One region of the Ensifer sp. ENS03 genome, then DNA from elsewhere that is predicted to be linked to it. Evidence: predicted binding sites of a transcription regulator. Region 1 holds the regulator's gene; each other region holds the start of a gene.
What was found. The regulator LexA, encoded in region 1, represses DNA repair genes until DNA is damaged. The targets are predictions, from matches to a motif close to TGTTCNNNNTGTGTTCNG.

Region 2: the regulator LexA is predicted to act here: its motif matches at 1,714-1,731, upstream of IB263_RS17655 (ImuA family protein).
Region 3: the regulator LexA is predicted to act here: its motif matches at 1,532-1,549, upstream of IB263_RS10110 (ATP-dependent helicase).

What each region holds. Positions count from the first base shown of each region.
Region 1 is NZ_JACVAV010000007.1:54,287-57,558, forward strand. Features, by position in the region: gene IB263_RS22430 (hypothetical protein) at 1-429, opposite strand, end outside; gene IB263_RS22435 (hypothetical protein) at 768-1,064, shown strand; gene lexA (transcriptional repressor LexA) at 1,301-2,023, shown strand; gene IB263_RS22445 (hypothetical protein) at 2,112-2,453, opposite strand; tRNA gene IB263_RS22450 (tRNA-Cys) at 2,654-2,727, opposite strand; gene IB263_RS22455 (thermonuclease family protein) at 2,880-3,272, opposite strand, start outside.
Region 2 is NZ_JACVAV010000004.1:270,095-273,366, forward strand. Features, by position in the region: gene IB263_RS17640 (CoA ester lyase) at 1-688, shown strand, start outside; gene IB263_RS17645 (DUF1737 domain-containing protein) at 685-891, shown strand; gene IB263_RS17650 (metallopeptidase family protein) at 1,149-1,583, opposite strand; gene IB263_RS17655 (ImuA family protein) at 1,753-2,706, shown strand; gene IB263_RS17660 (DNA polymerase Y family protein) at 2,621-3,272, shown strand, end outside.
Region 3 is NZ_JACVAV010000002.1:679,933-683,204, forward strand. Features, by position in the region: gene IB263_RS10100 (hypothetical protein) at 282-926, shown strand; gene IB263_RS10105 (carboxymuconolactone decarboxylase family protein) at 1,051-1,458, shown strand; gene IB263_RS10110 (ATP-dependent helicase) at 1,592-3,272, shown strand, end outside.

The sequences.
Region 1 (3,272 bases):
GCTGAGGCTCGCGACGACGCGCCCCTCGAAGGCCAGCGCCAAGGTGTTTTTGCGAACGAATTCGGTAAAGAAGTCGGTGTTGGAAAAGTTGACGACAAGGGCCTTGGCTCCGGTCAGATCAACACCGAACGCAACGGCCGGCCACTGACGACCACGGTCGAGCTGCAAGGCAACATCGTATTCCCGCTGCGGCTCGATGGATTTCCATTCGGCATTGCCGATCGAAAGAAACGCCAGGTTCGTCGATCCCCGCGGATAAAAGCCGATACGAAGGATAGCGCCGGCGTCATAGCTCGTCGCCGCGTAACACGAGCCTCCCAGGGAAGGATCGGATCCCACCGTCCAGGCGTTGATCCGTTTCCAGATATTCGAACGCCCTTCTTCAGCAGACGCCGCTCCAGCCGTGAGCAACAGGCCGAGCACCACCAACGACAATCTATGCATGCAACCACCCCACTTTCCACGCAAAGTTATCTTTTTTTAGAGGCCTGTCGAGACGGTGAAGGCCCTTCCCCGCAGGGATTTTTGCGCGCCCCAGGCCCGATGCGAAAGCTGGCAGCTCCGATGCATTCTCCGCGCCGGTCCATAAAGAACGGCCGAGACGAGGTTGAGATGGAGCGGCTGGCGCAAATCAGCCACAGCCTGCGGGCAAAGAGCTGTTGAACAAGGCAGAGTGATCGCCATGCTTGCTGGACTTCGGAACGAAAGCGCGGTTCACATCGTTTACCACCCCGTAGTCCCACCCCTTCATCAAGTGGACGATCACCGTGCTTGCCGCCCTGCTTCTCGCTTCGATAGTCGCATCGCCCAATATGCCTGACGTCAAGCTCAGTGCCGCGACGGTGGATGAACTCCAGACCGATTTCGAACGGGCCGTGCCGTGCCATCAGATCGATGGACGCAATGTTTGGAAGGGCGCGCTCGCGTTCTACATCCAGTCCTTCGTTTATGACGGCGATACGCCCGTTGCGACCGATGCGGCCGACGCAGTGCTTCCGGAAGACAACAGCGCCGAAACGGTGAAGGAGTTCGAAGACGCCTGCTCGGCCTCGCAAGCGACTTAAGTCTCTCCGCGAAGAGAGCCGCGATTCGTTCGAATCACGCGCGCGACCGGCCTGCCCGGCGCTGTTTTGGGACGCAACCGTCGCCGAAAACCGCCCCGCTCCCGCAAAAGTGACCAATCGCCCCCCACAGAAGCAGCCAATTGCCTGAATTCACGGAATTTTAGGCACTTGCGGAACACATATGGAACAGATAGTGTCTGTTCTTGATTTGTTTCACGCCTCTGGAGCGACGTGCCATGCTGACCCGCAAGCAACAGGAATTGCTTCTGTTCATCCACGAACGCATGAAGGAGTCGGGCGTACCGCCGTCTTTCGATGAAATGAAGGACGCGCTCGACCTGGCGTCGAAGTCCGGCATTCACCGTTTGATCACGGCGCTCGAAGAGCGCGGGTTCATTCGCCGGTTGCCGAACCGGGCGCGCGCGCTCGAAGTCATCAAGCTTCCGGAAGCCTACGCCGCCGGCCAGCAACAGCCGCGCAGAGGCTTCTCGCCGAGCGTGATCGAGGGCAGCCTCGGAAAGCCGCCGGCCGCCGCTCCTGCCACGCCGAAGCCGGCGCCGGTCGCCGAAAGCACGTCTGTTTCCGTCCCGGTGATGGGGCGCATCGCTGCCGGCGTGCCGATCTCGGCGATCCAGAACAACACCCATGACATTACCGTTCCGCTCGACATGATCGGCAGCGGCGAGCATTACGCCCTCGAAGTAAAGGGCGATTCGATGATCGAGGCCGGCATCTTCGATGGCGACACGGTGATCATCCGCAACGGCAACTCGGCCAATCCCGGCGACATCATCGTGGCGCTCGTGGACGACGAGGAAGCGACGCTGAAGCGCTTCCGTCGCAAGGGCGCGTCGATTGCACTCGAAGCGGCCAACCCCGCCTACGAGACGCGCATTTTCGGACCGGATCGCGTGAAGATCCAGGGCAAGCTCGTCGGGCTGATCCGCCGCTACCATTGAATTCCAGGCAGAACGCCGAATCAAAAGAGCCTCGCCACAGAAAGTGGCGAGGCTCTTTCCATTTAAGGCGACCTGAAATCCAGATCGCTTATTCGTGGATCGTGTATTCGCCGAGTTCGCAGAGATCCTGCGTGTCCTCGGTCGTATCGAGGGCCGAGCCTTCCTCGAATTCGAATCGCATGTCGTATTTGCAGACGTCCCGCCCGTCGGATATGGTGATCTCCATGCTCTCGCCGGGGTTCAGGACCTGCCGACCGAAAACATCGTCTTCCCATTCATTGACGCCGACCGGCGACGTATAGAAATTCGTCAGTACCGCGCCGGTGTTGTTCTTCAGCTGGAAAACCAGGTCGTCCGCGCGCGCCTCCATAGCGGTCGCCGCAAAACACGCCAACGCCGTCAGGATCAGTCTCTTTTTCATTGATGCCATTGCCTCCGTTCTTAATGTTGACGGACGCTACCGATGCGGTTGATCTCAGCGGAGTCATCGTTCCCCCTCTACCGAATTCACCGAAGCGATAAGATCCGACGGAGGCATAGGAGACGTGGCTTGCGCGGACGTGGGGTCGCGAATTTTACCGCGCTGCCCTAAGGCAGAACGCCAAACCAAATTTAACGAGGTGAGATTATTGGAGGCCTCGCCCGGAATTGAACCGGGGTACAAGGATTTGCAGTCCTCTGCGTCACCACTCCGCCACGAGGCCTCACAGCTCGGATAACCAAGCGTTGGCGCGGATTTAGAATGATTGCAGAAAAACCGCAAGAGGCATTTTCTGAAAAACGCGCCGTCGAATTGCAGGACGGATACTTTCCACAGAACGATCGACGATGTCCGCCGATCGTCTCCCAGCTGATCTCAGCACCAGGGCGTCGGGCGCCCTTCCCACGGCCGCACGAGCCCCTCGGAAACGAGTACACGTCCAAGAGATTGGTCACCGCGTGTGACCAGGCGCAGTTTCTCGCCGGCCTTGGCATCTGATCGCCCTCCCGCCGAGATCAGCCTGAAGTCGCCAGCATTCAGCAATTCGCGCAGGCGCTGCTTGGCGTAGAAGCCGCGCGAACGCTCCTTGTCGCAGCTTGCCTGGCGGATTCGCGGTGCATCGACATCGGCGACGCGGATCGTCTCGCCATGGAAGACGAAGGTCGCGCCATCGATCACGCAGTTGTCGTTGCGAATGCCGCAAAAATAGAACTGATCGGTACGGATGGATGCCGTCTTCACCTCTTCATTCGGCCGCACGAGAGGGGT
Region 2 (3,272 bases), on a different contig from region 1:
TCGCATCAATGCGATCGGCTCCGACTATGGTCAGGGCGATCTTGCTGCGGCGCTTGCGGCCAATCCCGACGCCATCCTGTTGCCGAAGGTCGAAAGCCCGGCGGATATCCAGGCGGCGGCCGACTGGCTCGACGAGAACGATGCGCCGGAGACGCTGCGCCTCTGGGCAATGATCGAGACGCCACGCGGGGTGATCAACGCGCCGGCAATCGCCGAGGCCGGCCGTACCTTCAGTGGCAGGCTCGATTGTTTCGTCGTCGGCCTCAACGACCTGCGCAAGGAGACCGGCGTTCCGGATCGTCCGGGCCGGCCCTATCTCGTCCCCTGGCTGATGCAGATCCTGCTTGCTGCGCGCGGCGGCGGGCTCGATGTCATCGACGCCGTGTTCAACGATTTTCGCGATGGTGCCGGCTTCGACGAGGAATGCCGGCAGGGCCGCGACATGGGCTATGACGGCAAAATGCTGATCCATCCAGCGCAGATCGGCCCGGCGAACGAGCGCTTCGGCGTCGATCAGATCGCCGTCGACGAGGCGCGCGCGATCATCGCCGCCTTTGCGCTGCTCGAAAACGCCGGCAAGGGCGTCATCAACCTCAGCGGTCGGATGGTCGAACGGCTGCATCTGGACCAGGCCGTCACACTTGCCGCCAAGGCGGACCTCATCGAAAAACGAAAGACAAGATCTTGAAACTCTTCCGCTTCCTGACCGGCCCTGACGACGCTTCCTTCTGCCACAAGGTGACGGCGGCGCTAAACCAGGGCTGGAGCCTGCATGGCTCGCCCACCTATGCTTTCAATGCCGACACGCAGCACATGCAGTGCGGCCAGGCGGTGGTGAAGGAGGTCGAGGGCAAGGAATACACCCCGGATATCAAGCTGTCGGAGCAGTAGTCGAGGCTGTTTGCCGTCGTGCAGGTTTGCCCCTCTCCTCGGGTTTAGCCCGAGGACTAACCCTCTCCCTGCAGGCGGGGCGAGGGGACGCGGTTGATGCTCACAATCGGCGTGTGAGGCCTGCTTTCTGGAATCGGTCGTGCTCCGATTGGGATGCGAACGGTATCGCGAGTTTCCTTCGCCCCGCCTGCGGGGAGAAGGTGCCGGCAGGCGGATGAGGGGCTGCCCTCACCGCGCGATGATAGGCAAATGAAGTGTCAGCCGCCGACGTGCTCGACGCTGGCCTCGATCCGTTCCATGTCGTCGTCGGAGAGGCCGAAATGGTGGCCGATCTCGTGGATCAGCACGTGGGTGATGATGTCGCCCAGCGTCTCCTCGTTCTCCGCCCAATAGTCGATGATCGGGCGGCGGTAGAGGGTGATGCGGTTCGGAAACTGGCCGGTTTCCATGGTGAAGCGTTCGCTGATGCCGCGGCCTTCGAAGAGGCCGAGCAGGTCGAAAGGCGTTTCCAGCGCCATGTCCTCGAAAACGTCGTCGCTCGGGAAGTCGGCAACTTCGATGATAAGGTCGGTCGTCAGCTGGCGGAATTCCTGCGGCAGGTGGCCATAGGCCTCCAGCGCAAGCTGCTCGAAAGTGGTAAGCGTCGGTGCGTGGCGTTCCCGCCAATCATCGGTCTGGTCAATGCGGGCCATAGGCACTCCTTGTTGCCCTCCATATAGCGATTTTGCCTTTGTTTTTCGAGTGTTGAATTCCTTGACCACAGGGACAGGAATAAATTCTTAGAATTGGCTGTTGACTCATTTAGGAAGCTCTGGAATCTAATAGAACATAACATGAACATTCTGATGGGAGTTGACCGTCATGGCCGACACAGCCGTGCAGCGGGAGACGGTACTTTCGCTCCGAGAAACCATAGCCAGGATCGAAAACCGTCGGCTTCCGGGTGTCGTGCGCGCCGCCAAGGCGGCCGATCCCGGCGGCTTCCGTCAACGGGAAGAAGACGAGCCTGGCCGCAAGGCGCTGGCGCTCGGCGTTCCCGATCTGGACCATCTTCTCGAAGGCGGCCTGCCGCTCGAAGGCATGACGGAAATCCGCAATGCCGAGACGCGCGATGCCGGTGCAGCCGCCGGTTTTGCCGCAGCACTCAGCGTGCTCTGTCAACGGGCGCGGCTTGAAAAGGGCGAGCCGGCCGCCCCCGTTCTCTGGATCAGCCAGCCGATGGCTTCCGCCGAGGCGGGCATGCCCTATGGGTTGGGTCTGAAGGCCTTTGGTCTCGATGTCCGCGGCCTCGTCTTCAGCCTGCCACGCACGATAAAGGATGCGCTCTGGATCGCCGAGGCCGCGCTTTCCGTGCCGAGCTTCTGTGCCGTCATCCTTGAAATTCGCGGCAACCCGGCTGCCCTGGCACTCAGCGAGAGCCGACGCCTGCATGTGCGCTCGCGCGCTGGCCACGTCCCCCTTCTGCTTCTGCGCCAATCCGGACACGAGGAGGCGAGCAGCGCCTTCTTCCGCTTCCTCGTCGAGCCGGCGCCGGCGCGCGAGCGACCGCTACCGGATGGATCGATGCTTCGCGGCAGCATCGGCCATCCCGTCTTTCACGTCATTGCCGAGAAGAGCAGGGCTCCTGCGCCGCTCGGCTTCTTCCTGGAGTGGAACCCCCATGACCGCCGCCTTTACCCCGTCGAGCCCCTACCAGCCGCTGCTGCGGCAGATCCAGAACCAGCGCATTCTGTCGCTCACCTTTCCGCATCTTCCGGCCGATCGGGTCGCGCGCAAGCGCTGGGGGAACTCGTGGCTTTCCCGCGGGCGTCCTGAGCATCCGCCCGTCGTCTTCGCCGACAAGGTGAAGAGCGCAATGCGTCTCGTTGCGCTCGATGGTTTCGCTGAAAGGCGTGGGTTTTATATCGGCCAGGGTGTCGCCGAAGCGCGGGCCATGTGTCCCGAGATCGACGTGCTGCCGGCCGATCCCGCCGCCGACCGGGCGCTGCTTGCAGGGCTGGCGGACTGGTGTTGCCGCTACACGCCGCTCGTCGCGCTCGATGGCGACAGCGGCCTCTTTCTCGACATCACCGGCTGCGCCCATCTTCTCGGCGGGGAAAAAGCGCTGCTCGACGATCTGCTCGCTCGCCTCTTTCATCTGGGGGTCGAGGCCCGGGCGGCGATCTCTTCGTCCGCCGGGCTCTCCTGGGCGGTGGCGCGTTTCGGCTCCGACGCTATCCTTGCCGAGGACGAGGCGGCGCGAGCGCTGGCACCCTTGCCGATGGCGGCGCTGCGGCTGCCGCAGGAAACGATCGAAACACTCGGCCGGGTCGGGCTCAAGCAGATCGGCGACCTGATCGAGGCGCCGCGCGCACCGCTCGCCCGCCGGTTCGGCGCAACCC
Region 3 (3,272 bases), on a different contig from region 1:
GAGCACAACCAGGTTTTGGCTGAAGCGAGTTTGACGAGAGCAAGGTCGTTTTCGCTGTGCTTGTCGAAGCCGGTGACGACGGCACGGAAGTGCCTGAGTGCTGACGAAGCGTTCGACGAGGTTGCGATAGCGACAGAGGAAGGTGCTGACGGACGGGCATCGTTTGTGGGCGGCAACGATGCCGCGGGGTTGATCGAGCGCGGCAAAGGAAGGCGCTTGTTTGCGGGCAAAAGTCTTCGGGAGTATCTTGGGCAGCGGTACGGACAATGGCGGGGGTCGTCATGGGGCCGCATGCATTTTGCCTGACATTCGCACTCGTCTCCATGGGCCTGCTTCTTGCGGGGTGTCAGACCGTGACTGTCCAGGCGGACGACAAGACCGGCCCGACCACGAAACTCGAAATCACCGGCATCCTGGATGACCATGGCAATCCCGACCCGGTCTTCAACGACAGCAGCTGCTGCAACCGCCGCCGAAGTGTTCCCGATCTGGCGCCCCTGACGATTGCAGCTTCGGCCGAGGACCCCGAAAGCGGTGTGCGCGACATTGCCGTCTGGATCTGGGCCATCAAGCGGTGCCGCTACGACGACAGCACGGCAGATTTTCAGATCACGCAATCGACCGTGGCCGCTGCAGGCACGGCTTCGGGGACGTACCCACCCGGCAGTTCCGCGCCGCTCAGCCGCAGCTCGACGGCAACCGTTCGCATGGCCGACACGCCCTATGGCGCCTGCAACCCCAAGACCGTCACTGACGCCAGTGGCCAGACGCGCGTGGTTGCCGCGCAGCCGACGGGCTTTTGCGGCCGCAGGGTCTTCATCGTCACGCAGAACGGCAACGCCTATCAGGGCTCGAGCAAGGGCGTGCTGTTTACGACCGGGCCCTTCGGCACGAACAATCAGCCCTGCAGCGAAATCCCCAACTGAACGCATCGGCGACGGCTTCCCCAAAACGCAGCGCTGGCAATCGCCGCGACGTCGGCTATCGTCACCGCTTCAGGCGACCGGCCGGCCCGCACACAACCGCCGAGAACAACAGCGAAGGAGCCCCATGAGCACCGTATCCCCGCCTCAGAACCCGGAAGCCGATCCGCGTGTCAAAGCCGTGTTCGACGACATTCGCACCACCCGAAAATCCGACTTCATCAACAATATGTGGCTGTGGCTCGCCTTCGATCCGGAGCTCCTGGAACAGACCTGGCGCGACGTGAAGACGGTGATGGCAACGCCCTCGGCGCTCGATCCGCTGGTCAAGGAGATGCTCTATATCGCCGTCTCCGTCACCAATGGCTGCGGCTACTGCGCCCATTCCCATACGGCGGCGGCAAGGGCGAAAGGCATGACCGACGCCGAGCATGCGGACCTGCTCAGGGTAATCTCGCTTGCCGCCCGCACCAACCAGTTGGCGACGGCGCTGCAGGTGCCTGTGGATACCGCCTTCGACAAGACAAAAGATTAGTCCGCGCGACCAAGAATAAGCGGTCTCGAAATCGCCTGTCTTTCCACAGGCTTGGTGCGGCTGGCGCAGAAAACGGAATAAAAGAAGAACATCCTTTCTGGCCTTTCCCCACCGAATCACTACATTGAGCCGCATGATGAGTGGTTTCGACGATATTCCCTTCTTCGACGAGGAGCCGGCGCCGCGCAAGCAGCAGCCCGCCCCCGCAGGTATTCCGGCAACGGGCGGCATCGCCGCGCGCGCCATGGCGGCGCGCGATCGCGCCCAGCCGCGCCCGGACTATCTCTCCGGCCTCAACCCGGAACAGTCCGAAGCGGTCGAGACGCTCGATGGCCCCGTGCTCGTGCTTGCCGGCGCCGGCACCGGCAAGACCCGGGTGCTGACGACCCGCATCGCCCATATCCTTTCGACCAACCGCGCCTTTCCCTCGCAGATCCTGGCGGTGACCTTCACCAACAAGGCGGCGCGCGAGATGAAGGAGCGCATCGGCGTGCTCGTCGGCCATGCGGTCGAAGGCATGCCCTGGCTCGGCACCTTCCACTCGATCGGCGTCAAGCTTTTGCGCCGCCACGCCGAGCTCGTCGGCCTGCGTTCCGATTTCACCATTCTCGACACCGATGACGTGGTGCGGCTGATCAAGCAGCTCATCCAGGCCGAAGGCATCGACGACAAGCGCTGGCCGGCCAAGCAGTTTGCCGGCATGATCGACGGCTGGAAGAACAAGGGCCTCGATCCCGCCCAGATCCCCGAGGGAGACGCCCGCGCCTTTGCCAACGGCAAGGGTCGCGAACTCTATGCTGCCTACCAGAACCGGCTGTTGACGCTGAACGCCTGCGACTTCGGCGATCTTCTTTTGCACCCGATCCGCATCTTCCGCATGCATGCGGATGTGCTGAAGGACTATCACGACAAGTTCCGCTACATTCTCGTCGACGAGTACCAGGACACCAACACGGCGCAGTACATGTGGCTGCGGCTGCTTGCCCAGCGCCCCAAGGGCGTACCGCAGAACGTCTGCTGCGTGGGCGACGACGACCAGTCGATCTATGGCTGGCGCGGCGCGGAAGTGGACAATATCCTGCGCTTCGAAAAGGATTTCCCGGGCGCCAAGGTGATCAAGCTTGAGCGCAACTACCGCTCGACCGAGCACATTCTGGGCGCTGCCGGTCACCTGATCGCCCACAACGAGGGCCGCCTCGGCAAGACACTCTTTACCGACCGCACCGATCCGGATGATGAGAAGGTGCAGGTGCACGCCGCCTGGGATTCCGAAGAGGAAGCCCGCGCCGTCGGCGAAGAGATCGAGCAGTTGCAGCGCAAGAGCCACAAGCTCAACGACATGGCGATCCTTGTGCGCGCCTCGTTCCAGATGCGCGAGTTCGAAGACCGCTTCGTCACGCTCGGCCTCAACTACCGCGTCATCGGCGGCCCGCGCTTCTACGAGCGCCTCGAAATCCGCGATGCCATGGCCTATTTCCGCCTCGTCTGCCAGCCGGCCGACGATCTGGCCTTCGAGCGCATCGTCAACACGCCGAAGCGCGGTCTTGGCGACACCACCGTGCGCACGCTGCACGACTATGCCCGCGCCCGCGACATCCCGATGCTGGCGGCTGCCTCCGAGATCATCGAGACCGACGAGCTGAAGCCGAAGGCGCGCAAGGCACTGTTCGACGTCGTCACCGATTTCCGCCGCTGGCAGAGCCTGCTTGAAACGACCGTACACACCGAGCTTGCCGAGCAGATCCTCGACGAGAGCGGCTATACGGCCATGTGGCAGAACGACAAGACGGCGGAAGCCCCCGGACGGTTGGAAA